4 regions of the Vibrio sp. PID23_8 genome follow, and region 4 is predicted to be linked to each of the others. Evidence: predicted binding sites of a transcription regulator. Region 4 holds the regulator's gene; each other region holds the start of a gene.
What was found. The regulator CRP, encoded in region 4, controls carbon source genes, mostly activating them, when cyclic AMP is high. The targets are predictions, from matches to a motif close to TGTGANNNNNNTCACA.

Region 1 (8,259 bases), on a different contig from region 4:
ACCGCTAGGTCGCGGTAAAGACCGACAGACATGCCTTTCTCTTTGGCCAGTGCTTGCGCTTCTTTGATCTGGCTGTCTGCGATCCATTGTAAATACATGTACAAGTGAACACGGTCTTGGTTATCTTTAATGTATTTCTGAGTCTCCACAGAATTAAATGTGCGATATTTCTCAGGGAATACCGGCCAGCCCCACACGCTTGAATCTTGAGCATGCAGTTCACCGTGTAACGCATCGAATGCGGCTTGGTGAAGTAGGCTTTCGCCACCTAGCTCAACGAACTCTAAGAATGCACGAGCACGAACCGTGTTCTTATCTAGATGGCGTGCTTTGAACTCACTAAATAGTAGCGGTAGAACGCTCATCTTGAGCTCAGACACTTCGGTGTAGTTGACCCAGTGTGATTCTCGCGCTTTTTGCAAACGTTGTTGGAAATCCGCATTACCAACGTGCTGCTGCGCCTCTTTACTTAACGCGAACTCAGGTACTGAACTTACGTCGATATACATGATGTTCAGCCAACAGCGAGAAGATGGGCTGTATGGGCTTGCGGCTTCTGGGTTCGCAGGGAACAACGAGTGAATTGGGTTCAAACCAATGAAGTCACCGCCACGAGAGGCAATGTCACTCACCAACTGCTTAAGATCGCCAAAGTCACCGATACCCCAGTTATGCTGAGTGCGTAGCGTGTAAAGCTGGATGCTTGGGCCCCATAGCTTTTTATGCTGGTTGAGATCTTCTTGTTTGAAACACGCTTTTGGTGTGACGATCAACGACATTTCATAAGGCGTCTTACGGCGCTTACGGATAATGATCAGTTTGTGGTAACCCCATGCCAAGTTCTTTGGCAATGCAAACACTAGAGGGCCACCCTCAGCACGTTCGTCACGAACAATTTGAGACTGAAGATAGCCTTCAAGTACCTCTCCTTGTTCTGTTTCTAAACGCCAGCTAAATTCACTCTCGCGAGCACTCGTACCTAGGTTTAGTTCCACTTCGACTGGCTCGCCGTCGCGTAAAACAAGAACTGGGGCTAGTACGTCTTTCTTATGCTTTTTCTCAGCAGAAGCCACTAGCTTCTCGTCGCTGCTAGTATCGTAGCCAAGTGAAGTGAGCAAACGGCGTAATGTTTCTTCAGAAACTTTTGCCTCGTCTCCCCACGCGCTGACGTAGCTATCAGCCAATCGCGCCATGTCTGCGACTTTCTTTAATGCTGTTTGTTCTTTCATCGCTTTCTCCGAAGGTAATACCAACACCTTCCATGTAGGGTCTTTTTTTATCGATAATTATTTAAAAATGCCAAAGGTAGCGCTCGGCTACCTTGGTCTTAACTGGGCTTTGTTAACGCTTTACTGCTTCAAGTTTCCAGATGTTGTTCACATAATCTCGGATTGAGCGGTCTGATGTGAACTTACCAACTAGGGCAGTGTTAAGAATGGCTTTCTTAGCCCAGCCAGCTTGGTCTTTGTATTGTTTGCCCATTTCTTCATGCGCTTTCACATAAGATGCGAAGTCAGCAAGACATAGGTACGGGTCACCACCATCAAGTAAACTGTCGTACGTTGCACGTAGTAGACCTGGTTGACCTGGCGTAAACTCATCACCTGTTAGTAGGTCTAGAGACGCTTTTAGTAAGTGGTCAGCATTGTAGTAGTCGTAAGGGTTGTAGCCAGCTGCTTTAACCGCTTTCACGCCCTCAACATCAAGACCGAAGATATAGATGTTTTCATCACCCACCTCTTCACGAATCTCAACGTTCGCGCCATCCATCGTACCGATAGTTAGTGCACCGTTAAGAGCCATCTTCATGTTACCTGTACCCGATGCTTCCTTACCCGCTAGCGAGATTTGCTGTGAAACATCTGCCGCAGGGATGATGATCTCGGCCATGCTCACGCGGTAATCAGGGATAAATACCACTTTAAGCTTGTTACCGATGCGAGGATCGTTGTTGATCTTATCGGCAACCTTGTTCACTGCGAACATAATTTCTTTCGCTAGGTGGTAACCTGGTGCTGCTTTCGCTGCGAAGAAACATACGCGTGGCTCACATTCAAAACTAGGCTCGTTTAGGATGCGGTGGTATAGAGATAGAATGTGTAGCAGATCGAGATGCTGACGCTTGTACTCGTGCAGACGCTTGATTTGAACGTCGAAGATAGCATTCGTATCAAGTTCGATACCCATGTTCTCTTTCACCCAATTCGCGAGGCGCTCTTTGTTCTCTTTCTTCACTGCCATGAATTCTTTTTGGAATTTCGCGTCAGTAGCGTACTGAGCAATACCTTCAAGTTGCTCTAGTTTCGCTGGCCATTCTGAACCCACTTTCTCTGTGATTAGCTTAGAAAGGCCTGGGTTACAGAACTTCAACCAACGACGAGGCGTAATACCATTCGTTACATTATGTAGACGAGTTGGGTACATCTCGTGGAACTCTGGGAATAGGTCTTTCTTAACCAACTCAGAGTGAAGCGCTGCTACGCCGTTTACCGCGTAAGAACCGATGACACATAGGTTAGCCATGCGAACCATGCGGTTGAAACCTTCTTGAATGATAGAGAGCTTAGCTTGCTTCTCACCGTCACCAGGCCACATCGATCGAACTTCTTGTAGGAAGCGGTGGTTGATTTCAAAAATGATTTCCATATGACGTGGAAGTAGACGCTGGATTAGCGACTCTGGCCATGTCTCTAGCGCTTCTGGTAGTAGCGTGTGGTTGGTGTACGCGAACGTGTGAGAGCTGATTTCCCAAGCCGCTTCCCAAGTAAGACCTTTCTCGTCCACTAGGATGCGCATTAGCTCAGGGATAGCAATCGTTGGGTGCGTATCGTTTAGCTGGATAGTCTCTTGCTTCGGCAATTCCGCGAGCGTGTAACCTGCTGCTTCGTGGCGACGTAGGATGTCGCGCACAGACGCTGCTGAGTGGAAGTACTGTTGCATTAGACGCAGTGTTTTACCTTTCTCGTGGTTATCGTTCGGGTAAAGCACTTTGGTGATGTTACCTGCGTCGATCAGCGCGTGTTGCGCTTCGAAGTAATCACCATTGTTAAAGCTAGCTAGTGAGAATGGTGCAATTGCCTGACATTCCCAAAGACGTAGAGGGTAAACCGTATCTGATTCGTAACCTACAATAGGTAGATCCCAAGGCATTGCTTTTACAGACATGCCAGGAACCCATTTACGAACTTCTTTACCGTTCACGTTGACCACTTCAACGTGACCATAGAAGCCGATTTCTTGTGCGAGCTCTGGACGAGCAATTTCCCATGGGTAACCTTCAACGCCACGCCATGCGTCTGGCGCTTCTTGTTGACGACCATCTTTGAACGACTGCTTAAACAGACCGTATTCGTAGTGCAGGCCGTAACCTACGGTTGGGAATTCTTGCGCTGCACATGAGTCCATGAAACATGCCGCTAGACGACCTAGACCACCGTTACCCAATGATGGGTCACGCTCTTCTTCTAGAAGGTCTGTTAGGTTGTGACCTAGTTCAGCCATTGCTTCAGTGATCTCTTCGTAAAGGCCCATGCTGATTAGGTTGTTACCAGTCAAACGACCGATAAGGAATTCTAGTGAAAGGTAGTTAACACTTTTCGCATTCTTAATGCGAGGATCTTCTTCTGTGGCCAACAAATCGCATGTTGTGAATTCAGCCAATGCGCGCCCCATTGCTAGATACCAAGCGCGGCTATCTGCATTTTCAATCGTATGTGCGTAAGTGACAGATAGATGTTTCTTCACGCTTTCTTGGAACGACTTCTTGTCAAATTGTTTCTGTTGAGTAGGTTTCATTAAGAAATTCTCACGTCTTGTAGTAATTCATCTGCCATACATCGTGCATTTCCCTAGGTGAAGAAACATCCTCCTGCATCTCCTCACTGATAGGAGTAGGGGCTAGGGCGTAGGGGGGGGAGCATTGCAAAGTTAGTGATCTAAATCTCAACACAGCAGTCGATCCTGCCCTTGCTAGTGATTCAGATCACAACCAATTTAGAGAAAGAGTAAATTTTATTCATGACGTTTTTTTAATTGACCTTTTTACTGGGATGTAAAAACTGTCTTATCGATCACATTAAAATATTTTACGCTAATGGTTTTTCTGTAAAAATCGCGCAACCCAATCTACACGAGACTAACAAAATCAACATTTAGGTGATTAAAATCACAAAATTAGGGCGTAGATGAGCAATGTTTACTCAGTTCTTAAGAATTAGGAAGTGGATCAAAGTAAATAGCATTTCTCATGTCGTACCATTCAAAGCGACTCGCCACCCTAACATTTTTTGCACACAATCAAAATTTGGTCGTGTGGGTCTGTTTCTAGTTTCGCTAGCTCAAAAATTTAAGGACAGAATTAACAATGTGGATTCCATCTAAACTCACTCGCCCCGGCCGCTTACACAATGCCATCGTCCGCCCACGAGTGTTGGACTTACTACAACATGCGCCTTACTACAAACTGGTTTTGTTTCGCTCCCCTGCTGGTTACGGCAAAACAACCATGGCAGCTCAATGGTTGTCAGATAAGCCAAACGTCGGGTGGTATAGCATCGACGATAGCGACAATGATGGCTTCCGTTTCGTCAATTACTTACTACAAGCTTTAAACAAAGCAACCAATTACAGTTGCTCTAACGCTCAAAAGCTGGCTGAAAAGCGTCAATTCTCTTCTTTACGCTCTTTATTTAGCGAAGTTTTCGCTGAGATGGAAGATTTTCAGTACGAGTGTTATATCGTTTTAGATGATTACCATCTGATCGCCAACGACGAAATCCATGAATCGATGCGTTTTTTCTTAAAGCACATGCCAGATAACCTCACGGTGGTCGTGACGAGTCGTGCTAACCCACCACTAGGGACTGCTAACCTACGAGTGCGTGACCTGATGATCGAAATTGGCAATGAGCTGCTGGCATTCGATACCGAAGAAACCACGCGCTTTTTTAACCAACGCATTGCCGATGGCATTGATGAAGATATGGCAAACAACCTACGCGGTTACGTAGAAGGATGGCCATCGGCATTGCAGCTCATTGCACTACAAGCACAGCATCAAAACCGTACTCTCGCGCAAACGGTAGAGTCAGTTTCTCAGTTTAATCACGCTCATCTATGGGATTACTTAGTTGAAGAGGTTTTTGACCTACTCGATAACGAAACCCGTCATTTTCTCATGCAAGTGTCGGTTTTGAACCACTTCAATGATGAGCTGGTGTTCGCGTTGACTCAACGTGAAGATGCATTAGGCATGATTGAATCGCTCAACCGATACGGTCTTTTCATCTATCCATTAGAAGGCGAGCAAAACTGGTTCCGTTTCCATAATCTGTTTGGTGAGTTTTTATCTCATGAGCGTCTTGCTCGCATTCCTCAGCAAGAAAAAGACTTACACCGCAATGCCGCCGTAGCGTGGCTAAACCAAAAAGCACCACATCAAGCGCTCCATCATGCACAGAAATCCTGTGACATAAGCTTAATCATTGAAATTCTTAACGAGTTTGGCTGGAAGATGTTTAACCAAGGTGAGTTGGCCACTCTCGAAGCGGCAATTAACCAACTTGATCGTGAGCTGCTGTTTAGTCACCCTAAATTAACCATGCTACGTGCTTGGCTAGCGCAAAGTCAGCATCGCTATAATCAAGTTGGCAAGCTACTAGCAGAGGCAGAAAAGGAACACACTAAGCGCAAGATCGAATTAGACTCTGGCTACCAAGGCCAAGCCAATGCCCTACTTGCCCAAGTTGCCATAAATAGTAACCAGCCAGAACGCGCGCTTGAACTCGCTGAACTGGCGTTGAGCCAGCTAAGTTCAACGATATACCGTAGCCGTATCGTTGCAACCTCAGTCGTAGGTGAAGTGAATCATGTGCTTGGTCAACTAGACCGAGCGTTGCCGATGATGCAACAAACTGAAAAACTGGCACGCCAATATCAGGTATACCACCAAGCACTTTGGGCGATCTTGCAGCAAAGTGAGATCATGATCGCGCAAGGTTACGTTCAAGCAGCATTCGAATTGCAAGATTCCGCCTTCCGCTTGATTGAAGACCAACAACTGCAGCATGTTCCTTTGCACGAGTTCTTGCTGCGTATTCGTGCGCAAGTTTTCTGGTGTTGGAATCGTCTAGATGAAGCCGAAGAGTGTGCGTACAAGGGTCTGCAAATCCTGGAAAACCATTCACCAAGCAAGCACTTACACAGCTATTCTATGCTGGCACGTATTGCAATTGGCCGTGGTGAACTGGACAAAGCGGGCAAGTTCATTGAGCACATTCAACACTTGATGAATCAATCGACTTACCACGTCGATTGGACAGCAAATGCCTCACTGTCGTTGATCCTTTTCTGGCAAGCCCGTGGCAATATAGAAGCGATTCAAGAGTGGTTAATTACTGCTGTGCGCCCTGAGTCAGCATGCAACCACTTCCAGCAACTTCAGTGGCGTAACATCGTACGTGCCCACATTAATTTGGGTCAGTACGATGAAGCTCGCCAAGCGTTGGAATTCTTAAAAAGTGAAGCACTGCGTGCCAATTTGATCACTGACACCAACCGCAACCTAGTCGTAGAGGCGGTATTTGCGGTGCGTCAAAAAGACGAGGAACAAGCAAAAGATCTGCTGAAAGAGGCATTGGTGATGACCAACCAAACCGGTATGATTGGCAACTTCCTTATTGATGGCGCGATCATTGGCGGATTACTCGAAAAACTGAGTCTACGCCATGAATTGGGCGATCTAGAGCGTCACCGCGCCCAACAGTTGATGAAAGACATCTCTTCCAATCAGCGGAGTCGATCCATTCACTTTGATGAAGACTTCATCGAAAAATTGGTGAATCACCCGAACGTGCCAGAACTAGTGCGTACTAGCCCACTCACTCAACGTGAATGGCAAGTACTGGGCTTAATTTATTCGGGCTTTAGCAATGAGCAAATTGCTCAAGAATTGGATGTTGCTGGCACGACTATCAAGACGCACATTCGCAACTTATATCAGAAACTGAATATTGCTAATCGTAAAGAAGCGATTGTTACAGCAGAAAACTTGTTGCAGTTGATGGGCTATTAAGCCGTTAGATGACCGCTGTAAAACACCGGGTTGACGTAATACGTCAGCCCTTTTTTTTCGCAATTTTATCAAATAATGCAAATTGCAAAGAAAATAAGCAACTTTTCACATATAGCAACATCACCTAGATATACACCCAGTGGTTTCAAGATGCAGGATTCAGTGCGTGGTCGCTGACTCAAGCTCAAAGAAAATAACGCAACATAGTCGCGAATTCTTTCCAAGTTGTTTAACGATAACATTGTCTCAGTGACACGCTCCCAAAGGGTTGGTTGCCTTAGGAATATCGTTCAGACAAAAAAAAGCCAACCGCAATAAACGCGATTGGCTTATATTTGATGTGAACAATATGTATTCACTAACAACGTCAGTTGGCTAGGTGACCCTCGGCTTAAGAAGGGTCGAGACAAATTATGCATTAATCATGCCATGAATGTAAAGTGTTATTTTTGGGCACGATATCTCATATCAAATTCCTTTAAGCAACAACCTTTTGCAAAATGCAAAACAATAATGCAAATTGCATTTGCATTGCGCAACTCGATAACATAAATGATAAATAAGTCATCAAACAACTAGATTCACCGTATTTGTCTGTTATTTGCTGTAATTTACCTAACTAACAGCGATGGTTACTTAAGAGATAGACACCGCGCACAACGCCATATCACTCTGTGTTTCCCAAGCTTAAAGTCGTAAAGTACTTACTTTTCTCAGAATTGGCATTTGTTTCGATATCATCCGTACCACTATTTCATACTTTTTTGGCATCAATGTTTGTATACTCAATACCATCTACATGACTTAGTACTCGAGAAATGAACTATCTAATCACCTTCTTTAAAGGAATGGCGATGGGTGCAGCCGATGTTGTTCCTGGCGTATCAGGCGGTACCATTGCATTCATCACGGGCATTTATGACACGCTTCTAGAAAGTATTCGTCGCATTAATCCATCACTTTTCTCTATTTGGCGAAGAGATGGCTTTAAAGCCGCGTTTAATCATATAAATGGCTTCTTTCTTATCTCGCTGTTTACTGGGGTCTTTACCAGTATCGTGACCCTAGCGAAGTTAATTACTTGGTTACTCGACACACACCCTATTCCAATTTGGTCTTTCTTTTTCGGTCTGATTTTGGTGTCCGTGTACCACATCGTTCGCCAAGTGGAAAGACGCGATGCCCTA
Region 2 (8,259 bases), on a different contig from region 4:
GTACTAGAGGCTTAGTTGCTAGACCGTAGTTCAATACGAAGTCGATAAGACCTGCAGAGAAACCAAAGCCGTGTAGCGTACCAAACATGTTTGCAATTACTAGAGACAAGCCTGTGAACACCGCGTGCATTGCATATAGTGCAGGTGCTAGGAATACGAACATGAACTCTAGAGGCTCAGTAATACCTGTTAGGAATGAACAGAATGCTACTGAGAATAGCGCGCCACCAACTTGGCTGCGTTTCTCAACTGGTGCAGCGAGGTACATAGCAAGTGCTGCACCCGGTAGACCGAACATCATTACAGGGAAGAAACCGTTCATGAATACACCAGCGCTCTTATCGCCGCCAAAGAAGCGGTGTAGGTCACCAGATTTAACGGTTTCAGTTACTTCTTTAACTGTTGCAGTGATTTCTGGAGTGACAGAGTTTGCGAATTCAAATGTGTGAGCTTGACCAACAACTAGAGTCTTAGCTAGAGAAGGGTCAACACAAAGCTGTTGTAGTGCAGGAAGTGCTTGACCAGCTGCTGTTGCGCCAGAAACTATAACTTCTTGACACGTACCCATACCGAACCAGAAATACGAGTTTAATACGTGGTGTAGACCTACAGGGATAAGCGCACGGTTAAGTGTACCGTATACAAACTGACCGATAGCGCCAGATGTTGATACCGCGTGTGCTAGAGCGTCAAGACCAGCTTGAATTGATGGCCAAACAACACCAGCGATTGCACCTGCTACTAGCGCGAAAAGACCCGCCATGATAGGTACTAGACGTTTGCCAGAGAAGAATGCCAACCACTCAGGAAGACGCGTCGCATGGAAAGCGTTGTAAGAGTGACCAGCGATAATACCAGCAATGATACCACCAAAGAATGACATATTTACGTCAGCATTGATTGTTGTTGCTGTTGCTGTAATTACAAAGTAAGCCACGGCACCAGCTAGACCAGCAGCACCTTGACCATCTTTAGAAAGACCGATCGCAATACCTAGACCAAAGAGAAGTGGAAGTTGACCGAAGATCGCACCACCCGCTTGAGCCATAAATGGAATATCTAAAAGGTCGCCTTGACCCAAACGTAGTAAAAGCGCTGCAACTGGAAGCGTTGCGATAGGAAGCATAAGTGCTTTACCTAACTTCTGCGCGTACCCAAGAATATTCACCTTAAGTTCCCCCTATAGGATTTTATGTTTTGTTGAAGACTTATTTCAGTCGTTCAATTTAGTTCGCACCAGTTTATGATATTAATTTTGCTCCGCAAATTAAAACCTCATTGTTTGTGATCACAATCACCAGAAATCGCCCAATAGAAAGGTTTTTGCTAGCGAGATCATAAAACTTATTTTATTATACGAAAAAATGGCGTTTTAACGATAAAATTCTCGCACTATATGCAAGAAAGAATCAGTGTTATTTTAGTCTCTCAACAGGCTAATCGCAGTAGCTTTGCTCTGAAAAATAATAACAACAAGCAATTAATTCAATATTTTTCAAATGGTTACAATGACAATAACATTAATAAAACGCGACTTGCTGTATGTGACCTGTTATCTAAATCAGTGATACAAACTAAGTAATCCATAGGATTCACTCGTACATCATCTAGATAACAAGGCAGAAATTGAATTCTAATTTATAAGGACTCGCTGAATATGTACGCGCTAAGTAACTGTAAAATCTATACCGGTAGTGACGTTCTCACCCACCATGCGGTTATCATTGAAAACGATCAGATACACTCGGTAGTGCCTGTGACTCAATTACCAGAGACTATTGAAGTTAGAGATTTAAACGGTGCAAACCTAAGCCCAGGCTTCATAGACCTTCAGTTAAATGGCTGTGGTGGCGTAATGCTTAACGACGAAATCACACCAGAAACCATGCAGATTATGCATAACGCGAACTTAAAGTCTGGCTGTACGAGCTTTCTGCCTACCCTTATCACTTCATCTGACGAAGACATGCGTGCTTCAATCGCAGCAGCTCGCGAATACCACAACCAATATAAAAACCAATCACTAGGCCTACATTTAGAAGGCCCTTACCTTAACGTTGCCAAAAAAGGCATCCACAGCGTTGATTTCATTCGCCCATCAGATGACGGCATGATTGATCTTATCTGTGAAAACGCAGACATCGTTGCAAAAGTAACATTGGCACCAGAACAAAACGATCCTGAGCACATCTCACGTTTGAAAGCGGCTGGCATCGTGGTATCTATCGGCCACACGAATGCAACCTATGCTGAAGCGCGTGAAGGCTTTGAAGCAGGCATTACCTTTGCTACACACCTGTTTAATGCGATGACACCAATGGTGGGTCGTGAACCTGGTGTTGTGGGCGCTATTTACGATACGCCTGAAGTTTACGCAGGCATCATTGCAGACGGTTTCCATGTTGATTACGCGAACATCCGTATTGCGCATAAAATCAAAGGTGAAAAGCTTGTTTTGGTGACCGATGCCACAGCTCCAGCAGGTGCCGACATGGATCACTTTATTTTTGTTGGTAAGAAAGTATATTACCGAGATGGTAAGTGTGTTGATGAAAACGGCACACTAGGCGGCTCAGCTCTGACAATGATTGAAGCAGTTCAGAACACCGTTGAGCACGCGGGCATCGCTTTAGACGAAGCTCTACGAATGGCTACGCTTTATCCAGCTACCGCTATCGGTGTTGAGGAGCGTCTTGGCCGAATTCGAAAAGGTATGGTGGCAAACCTAACTATTTTCGATCGTGACTTCAATGTAAAAGCGACGGTTGTTAACGGACAATACGAGCAAAATTAAGCATGAATGGCGGACAGATTGGTAATGTAGATTTAGTAAAGCAGTTGAACAGTGCTGCTGTTTATAGGTTGATCGACCAACAAGGTCCTATCTCCCGCATACAGGTAGCCGATGTAAGTCAGCTTGCTCCAGCAAGTGTTACCAAAATAACCCGTCAACTTTTAGAGCACGGTCTAATTAAAGAGGTCGCGCAACAAGCTTCTACTGGTGGTCGCCGAGCTATCTCGTTGACCACTGAAGTGAAGCCATTCCACTCTATCGCCATTCGATTGGGCCGTGACTATGTTCAGTTCTGTTTATACGATCTGGGCGGAACGGCTTTAGTTACCGATCAGCACGAACTTCATTACTCAAATCAAGCTGACTTGATTACAGGGTTAATTGAGTTATTGAAAGGTTTTCGTGATCGTTGCCAAGATAAGATTGATCAGCTCATTGCAATTGGTATTACCCTTCCTGGTTTGGTTAACCCAACCACAGGGGTTGTCGAGTATATGCCAAACACTGATATCGATAACCTCGCGCTTGGGGAGATCATTAGTGAAAAGTTTAATACTGCCTGCTTTGTCGGTAATGATGTTCGCAGCATGGCATTAGCCGAGCACTACTTTGGTGCAAGTCAAGACTGCCAAGACTCTATTCTTGTTAGTGTTCACCGAGGTACGGGAGCGGGTATCATTGTAAAGGGAGAGGTATTCCTTGGTTTTAATCGCAACGTGGGTGAAATCGGCCATATTCAAATCGACCCTTTAGGCGAACAATGTCAATGTGGCAACTTTGGTTGCTTGGAAACGGTGGCTGCAAACCCTGCCATCGTAAAACGAGTCAGACAATTGATCGCGCAAGGCTACGAGTCCAGCCTCACTCAGCTGGAACACATCACTATCGAAGATGTTTGTAGTCACGCCATTAGCGGGGATGAATTGGCAAAACAAAGCTTGGTACGTGTGGGTAACCAGCTAGGTAAAGCCATCGCAATTACAGTTAACTTGTTTAACCCACAAAAGATTGTCATTGCGGGTGATATCACTGCGGCCGAAGAAATTGTTTTCCCAGCGATTCGACGTAATGTAGAAAACCAATCTTTAAAAACATTCCACAACGAACTCCCTATCGTCGCATCACATATTGATAAGCAACCAACCATGGGTGCATTTGCAATGATTAAACGTGCCATGTTAAACGGTGTTTTGTTACAAAAGTTACTAGAAGACTAAGTTTATACATCCAATTAAGTTACAATCTCGGGCTGTGATTTCACAGCCCGTTTTTGTATATCAGGAATATAGCTCAACAGTATGGAAATTATTCTAATTACAACGGCTTTTATAGCTGGTTTTATTGCGGTCAAGTGCAACCTCCCACCTCTGGTTGGCTTTCTGCTTGCGGGCTTTGGCTTGCATGCTTTTGGTTATCAGAGCAATGAGGTCATCATCACCCTCGCCGATCTCGGTGTGACGCTTCTACTTTTCACTATCGGTTTAAAGCTTGATGTCAAAACCCTACTTTCCAAAGAGATCTGGGGTGGCGCGACCGTGCACAATATTATTTCCACTCTGTTCTTTGCGCTGGTTCTTATCGGATTAAAGCTGCTTGGCCTGTCCTCGTTAACGGACATGGACAGCACGCAAATATTGCTCTTAGCGTTCGCCCTCTCATTCTCTAGTACCGTTTTTGCTGTTAAGACTCTGCAAGAAAAGGGGGAAATAAATGCCACTTACGGCACTCTGGCTATCGGTATTCTTGTTATGCAAGATATCTTTGCCGTGGTGTTCTTGACCGCATCAACAGGGAAAATCCCTGAATGGTATGCCATTGGCCTGTTTGCCCTGCCGCTACTTCGTCCACTGTTCTACAAAGTGTTAGACAAAGTCGGCCACGGTGAAATGCTGGTGCTATTTGGCATCTTTTTCGCACTCGTTGTCGGCGCAGGCTTATTTGAATTGGTTGGTATGAAGCCAGATCTCGGCGCGCTGATCCTTGGCATGCTACTCGCCGGCCACCGCAAAGCGTCAGAGCTTTCCAAAGCCCTATTTAACATGAAGGAACTGTTTTTAGTCTGTTTCTTCCTAAACATTGGCCTATCCGCATCACTGAGCTTTAACGGTGTAGGCCTCGCGCTGCTCTTTATTCTGTTACTACCAATCAAAGGGGTGCTTTACTTCCTAACCATCAACTACTTTAAGTTCCGTGTTCGTACCTCTTTACTTACATCACTTTCACTGTTCAATTACAGTGAATTTGGCCTGATTGTGGGTGGCCTTGCGTATAATATGGGATGGATGCCAAGCGATATACTAGCCGCGATTGCGGTCGCCGTTTCTATCTCATTCATCATTTCTGCGCCACTAAACAGACTTGGTCATCAAATTTACCAACACTCGGGTAAGTGGCTACAAGAAACGGCGGCAGAGAAGCTGAACCAACGTGACCAACTCATCAATCCAGGGCATGCGCAAATATTGATTTTAGGTATGGGTCGAATTGGTACAGGTGCTTATGATGAACTTCGCGCTCGCTATGGCAAGATCTCTCTTGGTGTCGAAGTTCGTGAAGACGCTGCCCATAAACACCGATCTGAAGGCCGTAATGTGATTTCCGGCGATGCGACTGACCCGGATTTTTGGGAACGTATCTTAGATACCGCGAACGTGAAGATGGTTCTTCTGGCGATGCCACACCATCAAGGAAACCAAACCGCACTTGAGCAATTACAAAGCCGAAACTACAAAGGCCAAATTGCTGCAATTGCCGAATATCCCGATCAGCTAGAAGGCTTACTAGAAAGTGGAGTCGATGCAGCATTTAACATCTACAGTGAAGCTGGTAGTGGCTTTGCTCGTCATGTTTGCGATCAACTTCAACCTCAATTTACCCCTATCAAATAAGCATCAAAAACCCTATTTTTATTGAGCCCTCTGCGAATAAGAGGGCTTTTTTGTACACTATTTCAACCAAACCTTAATCACATTCACCAAAATCTAGATTTTGTTAAATATTTTCCAACTAACAAGCCTTTTTATGATTTTTTTATTCAAAAAACGTTGCTTTTTTTACTCAGAATGGCAAATTGGAGTCATACCGATTAAAAATTGTCTAGTTTAAAAAGGATGTTGTATGTGTTCAGTATTTGGCATTTTAGACATTAAAAGTGATGCTGCTTCATTGCGCCCTATCGCATTAGAGATGTCGAAAAAACTTCGCCACCGTGGCCCTGACTGGTCTGGTATTTACTCTTCAGAACGCGCTATTTTAGCGCACGAGCGCTTAGCCATCGTTGGCCTAAATAGCGGTGCTCAGCCACTATACAGCCCAGATAAAAAACTCATCCTTGCTGTAAACGGTGAAATCTACAACCACAAAGAGATCCGTGCGCGTTACGAAGGCAAATACGAATTTCAGACGGACTCTGATTGTGAAGTGATTCTCGCGCTTTACCAAGACAAAGGCGCAGACCTTCTTGAAGAACTCAACGGTATTTTCGCATTCGTCCTATACGACGAAGAAAAAGATGAGTACCTAATAGGTCGTGACCACATCGGTATCATTCCGCTTTACCAAGGTTACGACGAACACGGCAACTACTATGTCGCATCTGAAATGAAAGCACTTGTATCGGTATGTAAAACCGTCAGTGAATTCCCTCCTGGTTGCCATTACGCTAGTGCCGATTCAGAGCCACAACGTTACTACATCCGAGACTGGAACGAATACGCGGCCGTGCAAGGTAACTCAACCAGTAAGGAAGAGTTAACCGAAGCACTGGAAGCCGCAGTAAAACGTCAGCTAATGACAGACGTTCCTTATGGTGTACTTCTTTCTGGCGGTCTGGACTCGTCGATCACTTCGGCAGTAGCAAAACGATTCGCCGCGATGCGCATTGAAGATGATGAGAAATCTGAAGCGTGGTGGCCACAACTGCACTCTTTTGCTGTTGGTCTAGAAGGTGCGCCCGATTTGAAAGCGGCCCGCGAAGTCGCAGAGCAAATTGGCACCGTCCATCACGAGATGACTTACACCATCCAAGAAGGCTTAGACGCAATTCGTGACGTGATTTACCACATTGAAACTTACGATGTCACAACAATTCGCGCATCAACACCAATGTTCTTAATGGGACGTAAGATTAAAGCGATGGGCATTAAGATGGTACTTTCTGGCGAAGGCGCGGATGAGATATTCGGCGGTTACCTTTACTTCCACAAAGCACCGAACGCACAAGAGTTCCATGAGGAAACCGTACGTAAACTGCTTGCTCTAAATATGTTTGATTGTGCACGAGCAAACAAATCGCTGGCAGCTTGGGGGGTAGAAGGCCGTGTGCCTTTCCTAGACAAAGAGTTCATCGACGTGGCAATGCGTTTGAATCCAGCAGACAAAATGTGCGGCAACGGTAAAATGGAAAAACATATTCTTCGTGAGTGTTTTGAGCATTACCTACCGGAGTCGATTGCATGGCGCCAAAAAGAGCAGTTCTCTGATGGTGTTGGCTACAGCTGGATCGATACGCTAAAAGAAGTCGCGGAACAGAAAGTGACCGAACAGCAAATGGAGACCGCTCAATACCGCTTCCCGTACAACACACCAACCACAAAAGAAGGTTATGTGTATCGTGAGATCTTTGAAGAGCTCTTCCCCTTACCTTCAGCTGCAGAATGTGTCCCTGGTGGCCCTTCTGTCGCATGTTCATCTGCGAAAGCGATCGAGTGGGATGAATCTTTCCAAAACTGCGTAGACCCATCAGGGCGTGCGGTACAAACCGTTCACAACGACGCTTACTAAGTCATTTTCATGACATAACGATTGGACTGGCTCCACCAGCCCTTTCAGACAAATAAATTCACTACGATCAAAAAGAGGTGCTTTCGCACCTCTTTTTGATTTGAATTCGTGTTACTTCAGATCCAAGTCACTGTTGTTTAAGCTAACTGGCACGTGCTTAGTGATCATCTGCACCAACAGAATAGAACGCTTCTCTCCATCTTGCTCTTGGTAGATAGCGTCAATACCGGCAAACTGCCCACTTTTGACTCTAATTTGGTCACCAGGTTGCGGCATACACTCCGAGTTTATATCTTCTACGGTGCATTGCTCTAACTGCTTAAGTTCGAAGATCAAATCTCCTTCGATTTCTTTTGGTTGAGCTCCAAAACGGACGAAGTCTACCACTCCACGTGTAGAGCGAATCGACGTAAAGCTCGGCCCTTGCTCATAGTCAAATCGAGCAAATACATAACATGGAAATAACGGTTCTTCGACTTTTTGTCGTTTACTACGCAAGATCTTTTCAACCTCAACAGTAGGGTAGAAACATTCCACACCTTGATTCTCTAAGTGTTGCTTCGCCCTTACTTGCTCTCCACGCTTGCAATAAAGTAGATACCAACGTTTCATTTCATGACTAGCCAATTATGTATTTTTTATCATCCTAGCATTAAGCCAATATTGAGTCATGGACATTCAAG
Region 3 (8,259 bases), on a different contig from region 4:
GATGAAGGTGGGGAAACCTAAAATGTATCCAGTGGTGGATGATACAGAGAAGCTTGTTGGCATGATCACTCGACGTGATGTGTTGAGGGCCATCGGAAAGTCGCTAGATGAATGCTTCCAACATCCCGTTTAGAAGCAAAACAATGTAGAGACAAGATAGAAAGGCGCCTCGGCGTCTTTTTGTCGTAAAGGAAGGATATGTCCACACAAGATGCCAAGTTTGTTCAAGGTTCTACCATGCGCCATATCTTGGTGATGTCCGGCGCAGGCTCGGTGGGGTTGATGGCACTGTTTGTTGTTGATTTACTCGATATGCTGTTCATCAGTATGCTAGGACAAGTGGAACTTGCTGCTGCGGTTGGTTTTGCTGGAACGTTAATTTTTTTCTCTACCTCAGCCTCTATTGGCACTTCTATTGCGATGGGGGCACTCGTTTCTAAAGCCATTGGTGCGAGAGATCTTGACCGTGCGAGGTTAATGAGCGGTAGTATCATGCTGACCGCTTTTATGATCAGCGTGGTCATCACCATTGGCATGTTTATTCACATTCCAGAGTTATTAGCCGCTATCGGTGCAAAGGGAGTGACTGCTGAGCGTGCACAAGCTTACCTCCATATTCTTTTGCCAAGCGCACCAATACTCGCACTCGGTATGTCTGCGGGTGCGGGACTTCGTGCTGCTGGCGATGCAAAGCGATCCATGTGGGCGACGTTATCGGGTGGCATCATCAATGCGATTCTTGATCCGTTATTTATCTTTGTTTTTAAATGGAACGTCGAAGGTGCTGCTGCTGCGTCGGTGATTGCACGCTTTACCGTATTCGCCGTTTCCTTCTACCCTTTGGTGAAAGTGCATCAATTGGTTGCTTTTCCTCGTTTTAATTTTGTTAGAAGTCACCTCAAAACTATCTTGGCGATCGCTATCCCTGCCATTATCACTAACACCGCCACACCGATTGGCAACGCGATAGTAACCACCTACATCGCTCAATTTGGTGAAGGCTTTGTTGCAGGATTTGCGGTGATAGGTCGTCTAACCCCCGTCTGTTTTGCTGTAATTTTTGCGTTGTCAGGTGCCGTTGGGCCCATCATTGGTCAGAATTTTGGTGCAGACCGCATAGATAGGGTTAAGAAAACGCTCACCGATTCGTTGTTTGTCACAACGGTGTACACTCTGGCGGTATGTCTCTTGCTTTATCTGTTGCAAGATTACATTGTTACGATGTTCAGCCTTACTGGTGATGCAGCGATCATCGTCGCCGCTTTCTGTACTTACGTAGCGATTAGTTTTGTTTTCAACGGAACCTTATTTGTGGCGAATACCTCGTTTAACAATTTGGGTCGGCCGTTGTACTCAACCGCATTGAATTTGGGGAAAGCAACGCTTGGCACGCTGCCTTTTGTTTACTTCGGCGCACAGTGGTATGGCGCACTTGGCGTGCTTTATGGACAAGCTGTGGGTACCGTTATATTCGGTGTTTTGGCTTTGGTTGTGTTGAACAAGCACATTAAAGATTTGATGCAGAATTTTGGCGAAGAGTTGGTGGAAGATGATCCGGCGATGACCTGCGTAATTACTTCTCCATTCTGTTCCCATGATGCGATGTTGATTGAAGAAATTGCAGCGGCGGTTGAAGAAAAAAACGATAATTAGTTTGCTATATTCATGTAATTGATGCTTGACCTTAGACCTAACTCTAAGGTTTATCCTTATCTGTAGGTAAAGTGTTATTACTAATAAGGAAAGCGAACTATGTGTACTAAACATCAAGGTTGCCAATCAGGCAAAATCAAAACAGCGGTGCCAATTAGTGCAGCTGAATCTTGCTGCTCACCTGCAAAACCTACGTTGACAATTTCTCAAGCAAGCGTGACTGCCTCTGGGGATTCTTGTTGCAGCGGTGGCGGCAGTTGCAGTACCGATCCCGCTGATGAAGAAGGCTCTGCCGAACCCGTCAAATCGTCAGTTCGCAATAGTTGGCTAGTCTCTGGTATGGACTGCCCATCGTGCGCACGAAAACTTGAAAAAGCGGTCGCTTCTGTCGAAGGCGTCGTCCATGTCAAAGTACTATTTGCTACGGAAAAGCTGGTTGTTGATTTTGACAATCATGCTCTTGCATCGGCGATAGAACAGACTGCCCTACAAACTGGTTTTCCACTGAGTTCGACTGATGCCCCTAAACAAAAAATGGAAAATAAAGGTTGGTTTGGCATCATTAAAGACAATATTCAGATTCTCTCTATAGCAGGTGCAATGGCATTTGCAGGCATTATTTCAGATTTTGAACCGCAGTTAAGTACATGGATCTTTACGTTGACCTGTTTACTTGGTTTGTATCCCGTTGCGCTGAAGGCGGTTAAACTGGCTCGTAGCGGAACCCCGTTTACCATTGAGACGTTAATGAGTGTTGCTGCACTTGGTGCGCTGTATCTTGGTGAAACCGCAGAAGCGGCGATGGTGTTATTGCTTTTCCTTATTGGTGAAAAGTTAGAAGCGTACGCATCCTCTCGCGCTCGAAGTGGTGTACAGGCTCTGATGGATCTGGTGCCAGAAAACACCACGCTGATGGTTGGAGGACAGCGCAAAGAAGTGCCAGCCTCACAACTTAAACCCGGTGACGTGATTGAAGTGGCCCCCGGTGGTCGTATGCCTGCTGATGGCCTACTGCTGACTCTTGCTGCAAGTTTTGATGAAAGTGCGCTAACCGGAGAATCGGTTCCTGTTGAACATGGTGCTGGCGGTAAAATCATGGCTGGCGCTGTGGTCGTTGACAAAGTGGTTCAAGTTCAAGTCACTTCACGCCACGGCGAAAATGCCATTGATCGTATCTTACATCTGATTGAAGAAGCGGAATCGCGTAAAGCACCTCTTGAACGTTTTTTAGACAAATTTAGCCGCTGGTATACGCCTTTAATGATGCTGGTATCACTGCTCGTCATCATCACTCCTCCTTTGCTGTTTGCGCAGCCATGGGAAACCTGGGTATATCGAGGATTAGCATTGTTATTGATTGCATGTCCATGTGCTTTGGTGATCTCAACGCCAGCGGCGATCACCTCTGGTTTGGCGGCTGCCGCAAAGCGTGGCGCATTGATCAAAGGCGGGGCTGCACTCGAATTACTTGGTCGAGTTGAGTCGGTAGCATTCGATAAAACCGGAACGTTGACACAAGGTAAACCACAAGTCACGGATGTCGTCGCATTGGGTGTGAGTGAAGATCATCTATTAAGTCTCACGGCTGCAATTGAAATCGGTTCTAGTCACCCATTGGCGGTTGCGCTTGTAAACAAAGCGCAAGAGCAAGGTATTACTATCCCTGAAGCAACAGACAAAACCGCACAGGTGGGCTCTGGTGTTACCGGTATGGTAGGGGGCAAACTGGTGCAAGTGATCTCACCTTCAAAGGCGGATTTTCCATTATCGCAGGAGATCGAGCAGCGAGTGGCCAAACTGGAAGAACAGGGTAAAACCGTCGTTATTGCACGTTATGATCATGATGTGTTGGGTGTGATTGCTTGGCAAGATACATTACGCGAAGATGCGGAGCAAGCCGTCGCAGCGCTGAAGAAACTGGGTATCTCTTCCATCATGCTAACGGGTGACAATCCTCGAAGTGCCGAGTCTATTGCGGATCAAATAGGTCTGGATTACAAAGCAAGTTTGCTGCCTGCTGATAAAGTCCATTATGTCGAGCAGCTCTCTGGTCGCCACACCGTTGCAATGGTCGGTGATGGTATCAACGATGCTCCAGCGATGAAGGCCTCGAGTATTGGTATTGCAATGGGCGGTGGTACTGACGTTGCGTTAGAAACCGCAGACGCAGCGCTCACCCACAACCGCTTGGTCGAACTTCCGGTAATGATCGAACTTTCACGAGCTACTTTAAACAACATTCATCAGAACGTCGCATTAGCGCTTGGTCTGAAAGGCGTGTTCTTGGTGACTAGTTTGTTAGGTATCACAGGGTTGTGGGTAGCGGTATTGGCTGATAGTGGCGCAACTGCGCTAGTTACATTGAATGCATTAAGACTGCTTCGCTTTAAATCTAAGCAAGTTCAATAACTTAAATATTAGCCCGAGGTGCTCATTGTCTTGGTTTTTTATTGGTTACGAAACACACTGGACTCTTGGATGATTGAATTTAAAGGGCGTCATTTTCTATGCAACAAATTGGGTGCAACAAAATGACGTCCCCGCTCACAAAGTGTGACTTGATCCGATTTTATTTGAAAGTTTAAGTTTATTACATTGTTTCATTGTGACTGTGATCACTCAACATTAACAAAAGGTTCGCTACAGTGCTTCTGTACCCAACAACTTATTAATGAGCTTATTGTTTACAAAATAAGCCAAAAAGGAGCGACTTATGTCTCAAGCTGTCTTCCACTTAGGTGTTACTGAAGCCGATCTTAATGGTGCGACTCTTGCTATCATCCCTGGTGATCCGGCACGCGTTCAAAAAATCGCAGAACAAATGGACAACCCAGTATTCCTAGCAAGTCAACGAGAATACACACTATACCGTGCAGAGTTAGATGGTAAGCCTGTGGTGGTTTGTTCTACAGGTATTGGTGGCCCATCGACTTCTATCGCGGTTGAAGAGTTAGCGCAGCTTGGCGTTCGCACTTTCCTACGAGTTGGCACGACAGGTGCTATTCAACCAAACGTAAATGTAGGCGATATGATTGTAACGACCGGATCCGTTCGTCTAGATGGCGCGAGCCTACATTTTGCTCCAATGGAGTTCCCAGCAGTAGCAGACTTCGAAATTGCAACAGCGATGAAAGCAGCAGTTGAAGAGTCTGGTGCTACCGTTCATATGGGGGTGACAGCTTCAAGTGATACTTTTTACCCAGGCCAAGAGCGTTACGACACTTTCTCTGGTCGTGTGGTTAAGCGCTTCCAAGGCTCTATGCAAGAGTGGCAAGACATGGGCGTTTTGAACTTCGAAATGGAGTCTGCAACGTTGCTAACTATGTGTGCAAGCTCAGGTTTGAAAGCAGGTTGTGTGGCGGGGGTCATTATCAACCGTACACAAAAAGAGATTCCAGATCATTCAACGCTGAAAGAAACGGAAGCTCGCTCAATTAAAGTTGTAGTAGAAGCGGCTCGTAAGATGCTTTAAGTACAACTTAATTGGCATTTAATCAAACGGGAAAAAACCAGAGGCTCGCCTCTGGTTTTTTCTATCTGCAGAATCTTATTTTGCCTGATTACGTGCAATAAAAAAGCAGCGAGAACGCTGCTTTTTTATTTGAACTCAAATGGTTAGATTTCGTCAGAGCCGCCTGCGGCTTTGAACCACGCACTCAGATGCGTTTTGAGATCTTTCAGTTCATCCGGGCCAATCAATGCTAAGCCCAAATCTTCTGCACGTGTAATATCATTATGACGTAACGGGCGGAAGCTCACGAGCATTGCTCGAGCTTGTAGGCCACCTAATAGATCACGCAGTGATTCTAGCTTGTACAACGTATCATCGCCGTCATCACGCATGCCTTTGGTTTTACATTCAATGATGTGCAGTTTGTTGTTAACGACGGTCGCAACATCAAGTTCATTACGAACTTCGCTTTCTCCGAGTTTGCGATAAACCTGCACATTCAAAGAACGGTCTTGAATCGTTGGCATGGTGTCTTGAATTTGCTTAACCGTGCTGTGAACTAGCGTCTCTAACCATTCACCATTCGAGAAACGGCGTGCATCTTCATCAGAAAAGGTGAGTACCCCGTTTTCGTAGGTCGCTATTTGCGCTTCGACCAAATCGGTCAGCAGCATGTTCAACTCGCGGTAGCCTTGTTGCTTCTCAGAAAGTTCAACATCCAACTTTTGCTCTTTGCGACAAGTGGTTGCTAGATAGTTCAGCGTCGCAAGGCCTGGGCCAAGCTCTAACGCGTTCGATGCCCAACGCTCCCCAAGCTCGTACAGTTTTTGGTCTAGCTGAGGAGGAAGGTCGATGTGGTGGAATTCGCCACGCGCACCAAAAATAGTCAGGTAATCGGAGATGGTAATGTGATCTTCTACTTGCGTATCGTCTTTGCCATCAGGGTATAGCCAGCAAAGTTTGTCGCTATTTGGTTCCACAACAAAGATTGGCCAATGGTAAGTACGGAACACCTCGTACACAGAAAGAAGTCGATGTCGCAGACCGCAGCTTGCGTTGAGTTTGACTTCTAACCCTCGGTTATGTAAATCCTGTGCCAGTGCTTGAATGGACTGTTTAATAAGAGAGGTATTGACCACAGAAGGAATCTCAAAAAACTCAGAGGTGATTTCTCGCTGTTCTAGTACCGTACTCAGTCGGTGATATACGCCTTCTTGGCTTTTGTCGCCAATAAACACGATATGGGTACTGATAGTACGATTATCTAATAGAGGAGTGATCAATCTCACGGGATCTTGATCAATAATACCAACATGAACAGCCATAGGTTTTCCTTCTTATTTGGCTTGCTCCAGCAGAGTAAGTTAATGGATGAGCAGGCCATAATTACCATATGTAGACAAGGCCGTAAAAAAACAAGGGTGACTCTATAAAAAGTCACCCTTCAACAGTCGGTTGGCAGAAATAGCCTAATTAACCATAGTTATACTAAAGCTTAAATTGATGGACCAATTCATTTTGTTGATGTGCAAGCTGAGTCAGTGACTCGTTGGTTTGTGCGATGCTCGTCATGGCTTGGTAGCTTTCATCTGCGATGTGATTGATATCTTCAATATTACGAGCGATATCGGCAGATGTGGCACTTTGCTCAGCAGCCGCATGGGTAATGTGGGTACTCATTTGACTGATTTCCATAATCAGTGCTTGGATATCTTCCATTGAACTATTGGCTTTTGATGCTTGCTCGACAGACATCTCCATGTCATTCATACAACTCTGAATCACTTGATTTGCAGATAACGACCTTGCTTGTAGGTTGCTAATCATCGACTCAATCTCAGTCGTGGATTGGGTGGTCTTGGATGCAAGTACGCGAACCTCATCTGCCACAACAGCAAACCCACGTCCTTGTTCTCCAGCACGCGCGGCTTCAATCGCAGCATTGAGGGCAAGCAAGTTGGTTTGCTCCGCGATATTTCGGATTACATCGAGAATTGACCCAATTTGACCGCTCATTTTTTGGAGTTCAGAAACGGCGGAGACGGATTCATTCAGGCGGGCTTCAAGCTGGTTAATGGTAGAGATATTGCTGCTCATGACATTTCTGCCTTGGTCAGAAGCGGATTCTACACGTTGAACCATCTCTAATGAGCCTTGCGCACTTTGAGCAACTTCTTGGACCGAGTTGGACATTTCTGTCATTGCTGCAGCAACACTTGCTGTCTGAGCTCGCTGCGCATTAAGCTTGGACTGCGCTTGAGATGAAGTTGATTCATTGCTAGTGGCTGTCGAGGCGAGATTCTCAGACGCATCATTAAGCTTCACTAGAATATTATGCAGATTGTCGGCAAGCGTGTTGATGTGACCACTGACGCGGCTGAATTCGTTGTTGTAACGAATGTCGATACGCTGTGTCATGTCACCTTTAGCAAGACTTTCGAGCACTGTTAGAATGCGTGTAAGTGGTTCTCGAACACTGTGAGCGATATGGTAACCAATTGCGGTAGCAAGCAGTACCACCACCACGCCAATCACGATGGCTTTCGTCACACCTTGTGAGTAAATATTTCCTGCATCTGCGAGTGATTCATTCAATTGCTCTGTTGCTGTAGTAGTAAAATGCTCCAGTATTGACATACTAGAGTCGACTTTAGCGGCGAGGTTGGCAATGTTATTGTAAAGTGCTGCTCGTGCAGATAGGTAGTTGTTGTGTTGGTCTAACACACCACCACGCATACCCACGTCACGGGTAAATTGGTCGACAGTCTCACCGAACACATCTTTAAGTTCAGGCAACTGAGCCACCAAGCCGTTGAATGCGTAATTCAGATGAGTTACCGCCTTACGGTTTTTTGCTACGGCTTGCGTTACAAACTCTGGATTTGAGCTCGCTAACGCATCTGACGTAATGACTTCTGCATCTTTTAGCTTAATAAAATAGCTTTTTGCCATCACTTTAACAGAGATTCTGGATTGATCGGCCACGAACTCTTTCAGACCAACCGAAAGCTCTGTGTTCAGTTGTTGGAAGCGACGAGAAGACTTTTGCACTTCTTCTTGTGCAACAAACATCGCTTCGTAGTTGTCCATGGCTTCCTTGGCTTCGGAAAAGTAGCTTTGCTCAAGTTCTTTAAGCTGAGAAAAAGGTTCGGCTA
Region 4 (8,259 bases):
TTTCATGGTCTTGAGGGCTGCTTTTACAGTCCTTACGCCAATGGCTTGATGCATGCTTTCTCACAGTCTGGATGGCTATCGGTGATGATGCACTTTCGCGGTTGCAGCGGCAAACCGAACAAGAAAGCCCGAGCCTATCACTCTGGTGAGGTCACTGACGCGCGTCACTTCCTCGAGTATCTTAACCAACGGTTTCCTAATAACCCTAAAGTCGCGGTCGGTATCTCTCTTGGTGGCAATATGTTAGCAAACTACTTGGCGCAGTATAAAGACGACCCTATTTTGAGTGCCGCGGCCATTGTGTCTGCGCCACTGGACTTGGCTGCGTGCGCCAATCGTATTGAGCAAGGCTTCTCTAAGGTCTACAAACGCTACTTGCTTTCATCACTTAAGCGTAATGCGCTGCAAAAGCACGACTTGATCCATGGAGAACTGGCCCTCTCTTATCGTTCGATCAAACGCGTGACTCGCTTATATGAGTTTGATGATCTGATCACCGCACCATTACATGGGTTCAGAGACGCACAGGACTACTATGAGCAATGTTCGGGATTAAGCAAGCTTCAGCAGATCGCTTTACCGACACTGATCATTCATGCCAAAGACGATCCGTTCATGACCGATGCGGTGATCCCTAAGTTTGTTCTGCCCGATAACATTGATTACCGCCTGTATGAGCACGGTGGTCACGTAGGCTTTCTCACTGGCACAGCATTAAAACCTAAATTCTGGCTTGAAGAAGTGCTGCCCGCCTATTATGAGAGTATCGCGGCGAATCATCTTTCTTCTGTATCCGCACAGCAAACTCTGTAAACTAACCATTCGTCATAAACGTTTGAGGTATTTATGATCATTCCTTGGCAAGACATTGCGCCAGAAACGCTAGAAAACTTGATCCGTGAGTTTGTGCTACGAGAAGGCACTGACTACGGCACGGTAGAAATTTCCCTGCAAGACAAAATCGATCAAGTTAAATCACAGCTGGAGAAAGGAGAGGCGGTCATCGTGTTTTCTGAACTGCATGAAACCGTTGATATTCAGTTAAAACAAAAATTTTAATTGCCGCACATTTTACCGTATTTCACTCCATGACAAGCGCTTGTTACATGCTATAGTGGATTATCAACCGTGCAGCGCCACTTCGCTGCACATTGCCAACGAATAATGGACTTGTTTACCTAAGATTCAGCTGGGTAAGTAATTTTTCGACAAGGTTTGTCATGTCAGCGAAACACCCAATCATTGCAGTTACTGGTTCATCCGGTGCCGGTACTACGACCACATCTGAAGCCTTCCGTAAGATGTTCAATATGATGAACGTCAAGCCCGCATGGGTTGAGGGGGACAGCTTCCACCGCTTTACTCGCCCAGAGATGGATGTAGAAATTCGTAAAGCGCGTGATCAAGGCAGACACATCAGTTACTTTGGCCCTCAAGCTAATAACTTCCCTGGACTGGAAGCCTTTTTCCGTCAATTTGGCCAGGATGGCACTGGTAGTGTACGCCGCTATCTGCACACCTTTGATGAAGCCGTACCTTATAACCAAATGCCAGGCACCTTTACCCCGTGGCAAGGTTTACCTGAAAACAGTGACGTGCTGTTCTATGAAGGATTACACGGCGGCGTGGTCGATGGTGATGTCGATGTGGCTCAGCATGTTGATTTTCTGATTGGCATGGTGCCGATCGTGAACTTAGAGTGGATTCAAAAGTTCGTACGCGATACGCGCGACCGAGGTCACTCTCGTGAAGCCGTGATGGATTCAATCGTGCGCTCAATGGACGACTATCTTAACTACATTACACCACAGTTTTCTCGTACCCACATCAACTTTCAACGTGTCCCGACCGTGGATACGTCAAACCCACTTAACGCCAAAGGCATACCAAGTCTGGATGAAAGCTTTGTTGTTATTCGCCTTCGTGGCATTAAAAATGTCGATTTTCCTTATCTACTCGCTATGATTGACGGCTCATTTATGTCACGCCACAACACCATTGTCGTGCCCGGCGGTAAGATGAGCTTTGCCATGGAGCTCATCGTCAGGCCGATTCTGCAACAGCTCATCGAAACGGGTAAAATTGGTTAAAAACCTCGCGAATAAAGTGTTTACTTTTCATACCGTGATCATGTGCACATTTTTGCTTACAAAATCTCCACCATGGCACGATTAAAATCAAGAAATCGTTTTCGAAAAAGGATACTATTTCTAACCGAAACACAAGAGAGCTTGCAGTATAGAAAAGTATTCTTATTCTAGTAAGCTAATTCGGGCTTAGCTAAAATACGGATAGCGCAAGCGTACCCTGCAGAGGAAGTGATATATTATGGTTCTAGGTAAACCTCAAACCGACCCAACACTAGAGTGGTTTCTTTCACACTGTCATATTCATAAATACCCTTCAAAGAGCACGCTAATTCACGCGGGTGAGAAAGCTGAAACGTTGTACTACATCGTTAAAGGTTCTGTTGCGGTTCTTATCAAAGACGAAGAAGGTAAGGAGATGATCCTTTCTTACCTAAACCAAGGTGACTTCATTGGTGAACTAGGTCTATTCGAAGAAGACCAAGAGCGTACCGCATGGGTTCGTGCTAAATCTCCTTGTGAAGTGGCTGAAATTTCGTTCAAGAAATTCCGTCAACTTATTCAAGTAAACCCTGACATCCTAATGCGCCTTTCTGCGCAAATGGCTCGTCGCCTTCAAGTTACTAGCCAGAAAGTGGGTGACCTAGCGTTCCTAGACGTAACTGGTCGTATCGCTCAGACTCTTCTGAACCTTGCTAAGCAGCCAGATGCAATGACGCACCCAGACGGAATGCAAATCAAGATCACTCGTCAAGAAATCGGTCAAATCGTTGGCTGTTCTCGTGAGACAGTAGGCCGAATCTTGAAGATGCTAGAAGAGCAGAACCTAATTTCTGCACACGGCAAAACTATCGTTGTTTACGGGACTCGTTAATTCCGATTAACGTTTAAAAAATTCAAAGCCACCAATAGAAACATTGGTGGCTTTTTTGTTTTAGAAAAACACTGGATTAGCGCCCTCTATTTTTTTCCGTTTGTGCTCTCAAAGATCTTATCTGCCGATGCGGCAACAAATCCTGAGTACAAGTCACCGTTATCCATTGCGTAGCGCTTAGCAAACTCGTAAAAGCCTCCAGGAATCACTTCAACACCTTCCGTAAAGGCCACTGGCACTTTATCGGCCATGGTCGAAGATTGCTCTAGCAACACCTGTGGCGTACCTTTTACTTCGCCGCCGTTTTCGTTGATGGTGAAGCCTGCTGTGCGTAGGTGGTCGTTTACTTGCTTCACTTCTTGGTGTTGGTTAAGTTGGTTTACGCTCACGGTAAAGTGATTTGCGCCGTAACCATGTGCAGCAAGCCAAGAGGCATACTCACTCTCGTTCGCCAACGTTTGGAAATCAGCGTAACTAATCTCCCACAAACGTCCACCATACAAGAAGCCGCTGCCAATCAGCTTTGAAGCATCAACCTGCTCGACCAGTTTATGAACGATGTCTTGCAGCTCTGGCGAACATTCATCGACCTTCAACTCACTGATAAACACTTTTGGTTGCTTTGGATCTGGGTGCTCAAAGTGTTTTGCCACCAGCTTTTTGCTTTCAAATACGTAGTCACCACAGGCTTTATAACCCACTGTCAAAAATGGTTTCGCCAACGTTTCAATACCGAGGGGAGCGACATTAAACGTACGTAGCGCAATATGGTCATTAATCAAAGGCTCATCTTCTTGTAGAAGTTGATGGACTTTAGCAGCTGAAGGGCAAAGACGTTGAATGTAGTCTTGCCATAGCGATTCAAATAACACATCGGGCGTCATAACGACTCCTTGTTATGAAATGTAGAGTTAGAGATAAGAGGAAGTTGACCGCTCGTTCACAGCCCCAAGGCTGTCCAGAATCACGAACACGCGGTCATCAACCTGTGACGGTATGTGAGGCATTAATGCCAGTCAGTCAACACGCGTTGGGGAGTCTTGAGCTCGCCTTTAGCGTTTGCCAGCGCGCTTTACCGGAATCCTAACTTGGTAAATAGCTCTGGCAGATAGAAGCGGTGATACTTTGTTACCGCTTCGTATTTCTCGATTACAGGCTGACACCTGGGCTCAATGTTGCAGGCAAGACCGTCTCGCGACCTTCCACTGATGCCATTGGGTACGCACAGTAGTCTGCTGCGTAGTAAGCACTTGGGCGTAGGTTACCTGACGCCCCCGGACCACCAAACGGTGCATCACCACTGGCTCCCGTCAGCTGACGGTTGCGATTCACGATACCTGCACGAATGTGGTCAACGAAGTATTCCCACTCTTGGTCGTCAGTTGAAACCAGACCCGCAGAAAGACCAAAGCGCGTATCGTTCGCTAGCTCTACCGCTTTCTCTAGCCCTTCGTAGCGCACTACTTGCAGAAGTGGACCGAAGTACTCTTCATCTGGCAGTTCAGCAATGTTCGTCACATCGATGATGCCCGGAGAAACAAACGCCGCTTCGCCCGCTTTCGCTTCAATTAAGCTTTCGCCACCAAGAGCTTGCAGGTTAGCTTGTGCATCCAGAATAAACTTGGTTGCCGCGACCGAAATTTGTGGTCCCATGAATGGCGCAGGCTCAGCAAATGGTTGGTCAACGCGAATGTTACGTGTCGCTTCCACCAACTTAGCAATCACTGCATCACCCTTATCTCCAAACGGAATGTACAGACGACGAGCGCAGGTACAACGTTGACCTGCGCTGATGAAGGCTGACTGGATGATGGTGTAAACCGTTGCATCTAGGTCGCCGTAGTTACCCGAAATAACCATCGGGTTATTGCCACCCATTTCTAGCGCCAGCATCTTGTCCGGCTGACCTGCAAATTGACGATGCAGAACATGACCTGTGTTTGCACTACCCGTGAACAGCACGCCATCAATGCCTTTCGCGTCCGCTAGCGCAATGCCGGTTTCTTTCGCACCTTGGACTAGGTTAATCACACCTTTCGGTAGACCCACTTCTTCCCACAGTTTCATGGCTAATTCACCCGTCCATGGCGTTTGCTCAGACGGCTTGAATACCACTGTGTTACCCGCAAGTAGTGCTGGCACGATGTGACCATTTGGCAGATGACCTGGGAAGTTATAAGGGCCGAATACCGCCATTACACCCAATGGGCGGTGACGCAATACAATTTGGTTGCCTGCGGCTTCACGTGTCGCTTCACCAGTGCGGTCGTGGTAAGCACGGATAGAAATCGCAATTTTACCTGCCATTGCCGCCGCTTCAGTACGAGTTTCCCAAATCGGCTTACCGGTTTCTTTAGCAATCACTTCGGCAATTTTTTCGCTGTTCTCTTTCACTTTCTCAGCAAAAGCCAACACGATCGCTTCACGCTCTGCAAATGGACGCTTCTTCCAGTCAACAAACGCCTCGCGCGCCGCAGCAACCGCTTGGTTCACTTGCTCTGCCGTCGCGCCTTTGCCCTGCCAGATCACTTCTTGGTTGTACGGCGACAAAGACGTAAATGCTTCACCCTGACCTTGTACCCATTCACCTGCAATCCAATGTGTCATTGTTTCTATCCTTAAATTCTGTCGTCAGTTACTGCGGAAGAAGGCGAACAAAATCCCCTTCACCAACCAAAAGTGCATTCGCCAATTCTGGCGCGAGCACCACGCTTTGTGTTTCTGCGTCATAAGCCGCTTTTGCTGCCGCGGCACGGAAATTCTCGAATGATGAATTACACATCAAGAAGTCTTGCGTGCTGGTATGTTCAGAAATTTTGACTTTAGCGCGGAATGAGTGGCGTACCGATTCAATATTGCGTAAGTCACATTCCACTGAAGGACCACCATCGAAAATGTCGACATAACCCCGGTTGGTGAAACCTTCATTCTCTAGCAGTTTCAACGCCGGGCGCGTGTTGTCATGCACTTGACCAATTACGGCTTGCGCTTCTGGGCTCAACAGGTTGATGTAGATTGGCAACTTCGGCATCAAGTCAGCGATAAAACCTTTCTTGCCGATACCGGTTAGATAATCAGCAAGCGTGAAGTCAATTGAAAAGAAATGCTCTTGTAGCCACTGCCAAAATGGTGAGTTACCGTTCTCGTCTGATACACCGCGCATCTCAGCAAAAATAGTGTCTGAGAAACGTTCTGGGTGCTCAGCCATCATCAAAAATCGACACTTCGACATCAAGCGACCATTCAACCCTCCACGGAATGTTTCACGTAGGAACAAGGTACAGATTTCACTGTTGCCCGTGTAGTTGTTACCAAACGTCAGCAGCTTAACCACATTGTTTACCCCAAGTTTTGGCGATGAGTGCACCACTTTACTGATGTGGTAAGAGTAAAAAGGCACATCCCAGCCAATTGAAGCTTCGATGCCAGTGGTACCTGCGACTTCACCCGTTTCAGAGTCAAAGCCCACCATCAGGTAGCCTTCATCACCAGCTTCTTTCACGTCTGGTTTAGCAAAACTGTATTCTGAGTGTTTGATTCGATTGGTTAACAGTTCTTCGTTAACCGGTAGAGATGTAAATCCATGGCCTGACTCAACCGCACAGGTGTGCAGCGCGTCATAATCCGACATTGCAATAGGGCGAACTACTAGCATCAATACTCCCTCCAGATGCAAGAAAATCCTAACTAAATTGTAGGAACAATTCCCCCATCAGAGGTCCTTGATGGGGGTTGCGTTGGCAATAAAACCGGGATCGCGTTTACACTAACGTCGCAATCGCTTTGTCCAATTTTGCCAAGCCTTCTTCGATTTCTTGTTGTGTGATAACGAGTGATGGTGTGAAACGTACGACATTGGCACCCGCAACCAATACCATGAGACCTTGTTTACCAGCGGCAACCAGTACGTCACGTGCACGGCCTTGCCACTCTTCATTCAGCGCCGCACCAAGCAGCAAACCTTTACCACGCACTTCAGAGAAAAGGTTGTACTTCGCGTTGATCTTCTCTAGACCTTCGCGGAACATCGCTTCACGCTCTAGTACGCCCGCTAAGGTCTCTGGCTTGCTGACTTCATCAACCACAGCTTCTGCAACCGCACACGCTAATGGGTTACCACCGTAAGTCGAACCGTGAGTGCCCACTTTTAAGTGTTCAGCCAGTTTTGCTGTGGTTAACATTGCGCCGATAGGAAAACCACCACCGAGTGATTTCGCGGTGCTTAGGATATCTGGCGTGATCCCTAGACCTTGGTACGCGTAGAAGTGACCAGTACGACCGTTACCGGTTTGTACTTCATCAAAAATCAACAGTGCGTTGTGTTTGTCACACAGTTCACGAACCGCTTGGGCGAACTCAGGCGTTGGTGGAATGATACCGCCCTCACCTTGAAGCGGCTCCATCATCACCGCACAAGTGCGATCAGAGATGTGTGCTTGCAGCGCTTCGATATCGTTGTACGGCAGGTGCGTGACGTCACCAGGCTTAGGACCAAAACCGTCAGAGTAAGCCGCTTGGCCACCGACCGTCACGGTAAAGAAAGTACGACCGTGGAAACCTTGTTTGAATGCGATGATTTCAGATTTCTCAGCACCATGAACGTCTGCGGCGTAACGACGAGCAAGCTTTAATGCAGCTTCGTTCGCTTCTGCACCAGAGTTGGCAAAGAATACGCGCTCTGCGAAACTGACTTCAGTCAGTTTTTTTGCTAAGCGGAGTGCTGGCTCATTGGTCATTACGTTGCTAAGGTGCCAAAGCTTGTTGCCCTGCTCGGTTAATGCATTCACCATTGCAGGGTGACAATGACCAAGACAGCTCACGGCAATACCACCAGCAAAGTCGATGTATTCATTGCCTTCCTGATCCCAAATTCGTGAACCTTTACCTTTAACAGGGATCATTTCCATCGGGTTATAGCAAGGTACCATTACCTCATCGAATAAACCGCGCTCTACTTTGTTTTCCGTTGTCATTGCACATTCCTTCTTGATACCGCATGCCTAGCAGATAAGCGAATTTAACCAGCATTCTTTGCTAGCAAATAATGTTTTGCATTTAAGCCATCAGGGCATTGTATTTACATTTAATTAACCATTTCAATAGTGATTTATTCTTTTTGCATCCCAGCACAACCACCACTAATCACTATCTATGAGTATTTATGCACCAAGAATTCGGGATTGAGAAGCGTTTTTTTATAAAAGGCAACGATTACTTGAATTAACAGGAGGGACAAGCAATGAATAATTCTCGCCAACTAGATAGAACGCATAGTTTTGCATTCCACTTCCAAAGTGA

Region 1: the regulator CRP is predicted to act here: its motif matches at 4,155-4,170, upstream of malT (HTH-type transcriptional regulator MalT).
Region 2: the regulator CRP is predicted to act here: its motif matches at 1,284-1,299, upstream of nagE (N-acetylglucosamine-specific PTS transporter subunit IIBC).
Region 3: the regulator CRP is predicted to act here: its motif matches at 4,258-4,273, upstream of udp (uridine phosphorylase).

Annotation. Positions count from the first base shown of each region.
Region 1 covers NZ_LIXE01000005.1:85,788-94,046, forward strand. Annotated here, with positions in the region: gene malQ (4-alpha-glucanotransferase) at 1-1,229, opposite strand, end outside; gene AK966_RS10780 (glycogen/starch/alpha-glucan phosphorylase) at 1,342-3,795, opposite strand; gene malT (HTH-type transcriptional regulator MalT) at 4,364-7,072, shown strand; gene AK966_RS10790 (DUF368 domain-containing protein) at 7,891-8,259, shown strand, end outside.
Region 2 covers NZ_LIXE01000002.1:351,264-359,522, forward strand. Annotated here, with positions in the region: gene nagE (N-acetylglucosamine-specific PTS transporter subunit IIBC) at 1-1,168, opposite strand, end outside; gene nagA (N-acetylglucosamine-6-phosphate deacetylase) at 1,658-2,794, shown strand; gene AK966_RS05495 (ROK family protein) at 2,797-4,011, shown strand; gene AK966_RS05500 (cation:proton antiporter family protein) at 4,093-5,682, shown strand; gene asnB (asparagine synthase B) at 5,912-7,576, shown strand; gene rfaH (transcription/translation regulatory transformer protein RfaH) at 7,688-8,188, opposite strand.
Region 3 covers NZ_LIXE01000001.1:364,584-372,842, reverse strand. Annotated here, with positions in the region: gene AK966_RS01640 (CBS domain-containing protein) at 1-133, shown strand, start outside; gene AK966_RS01635 (MATE family efflux transporter) at 199-1,653, shown strand; gene AK966_RS01630 (zinc/cadmium/mercury/lead-transporting ATPase) at 1,753-4,062, shown strand; gene udp (uridine phosphorylase) at 4,367-5,125, shown strand; gene AK966_RS01620 (DUF1887 family protein) at 5,269-6,429, opposite strand; gene AK966_RS01615 (methyl-accepting chemotaxis protein) at 6,593-8,259, opposite strand, start outside.
Region 4 covers NZ_LIXE01000011.1:14,965-23,223, forward strand. Annotated here, with positions in the region: gene AK966_RS15920 (hydrolase) at 1-813, shown strand, start outside; gene AK966_RS15925 (YheU family protein) at 847-1,059, shown strand; gene AK966_RS15930 (phosphoribulokinase) at 1,221-2,090, shown strand; gene crp (cAMP-activated global transcriptional regulator CRP) at 2,329-2,961, shown strand; gene AK966_RS15940 (DUF1338 domain-containing protein) at 3,048-3,845, opposite strand; gene astD (succinylglutamate-semialdehyde dehydrogenase) at 4,111-5,568, opposite strand; gene astA (arginine N-succinyltransferase) at 5,597-6,616, opposite strand; gene AK966_RS15955 (aspartate aminotransferase family protein) at 6,723-7,934, opposite strand.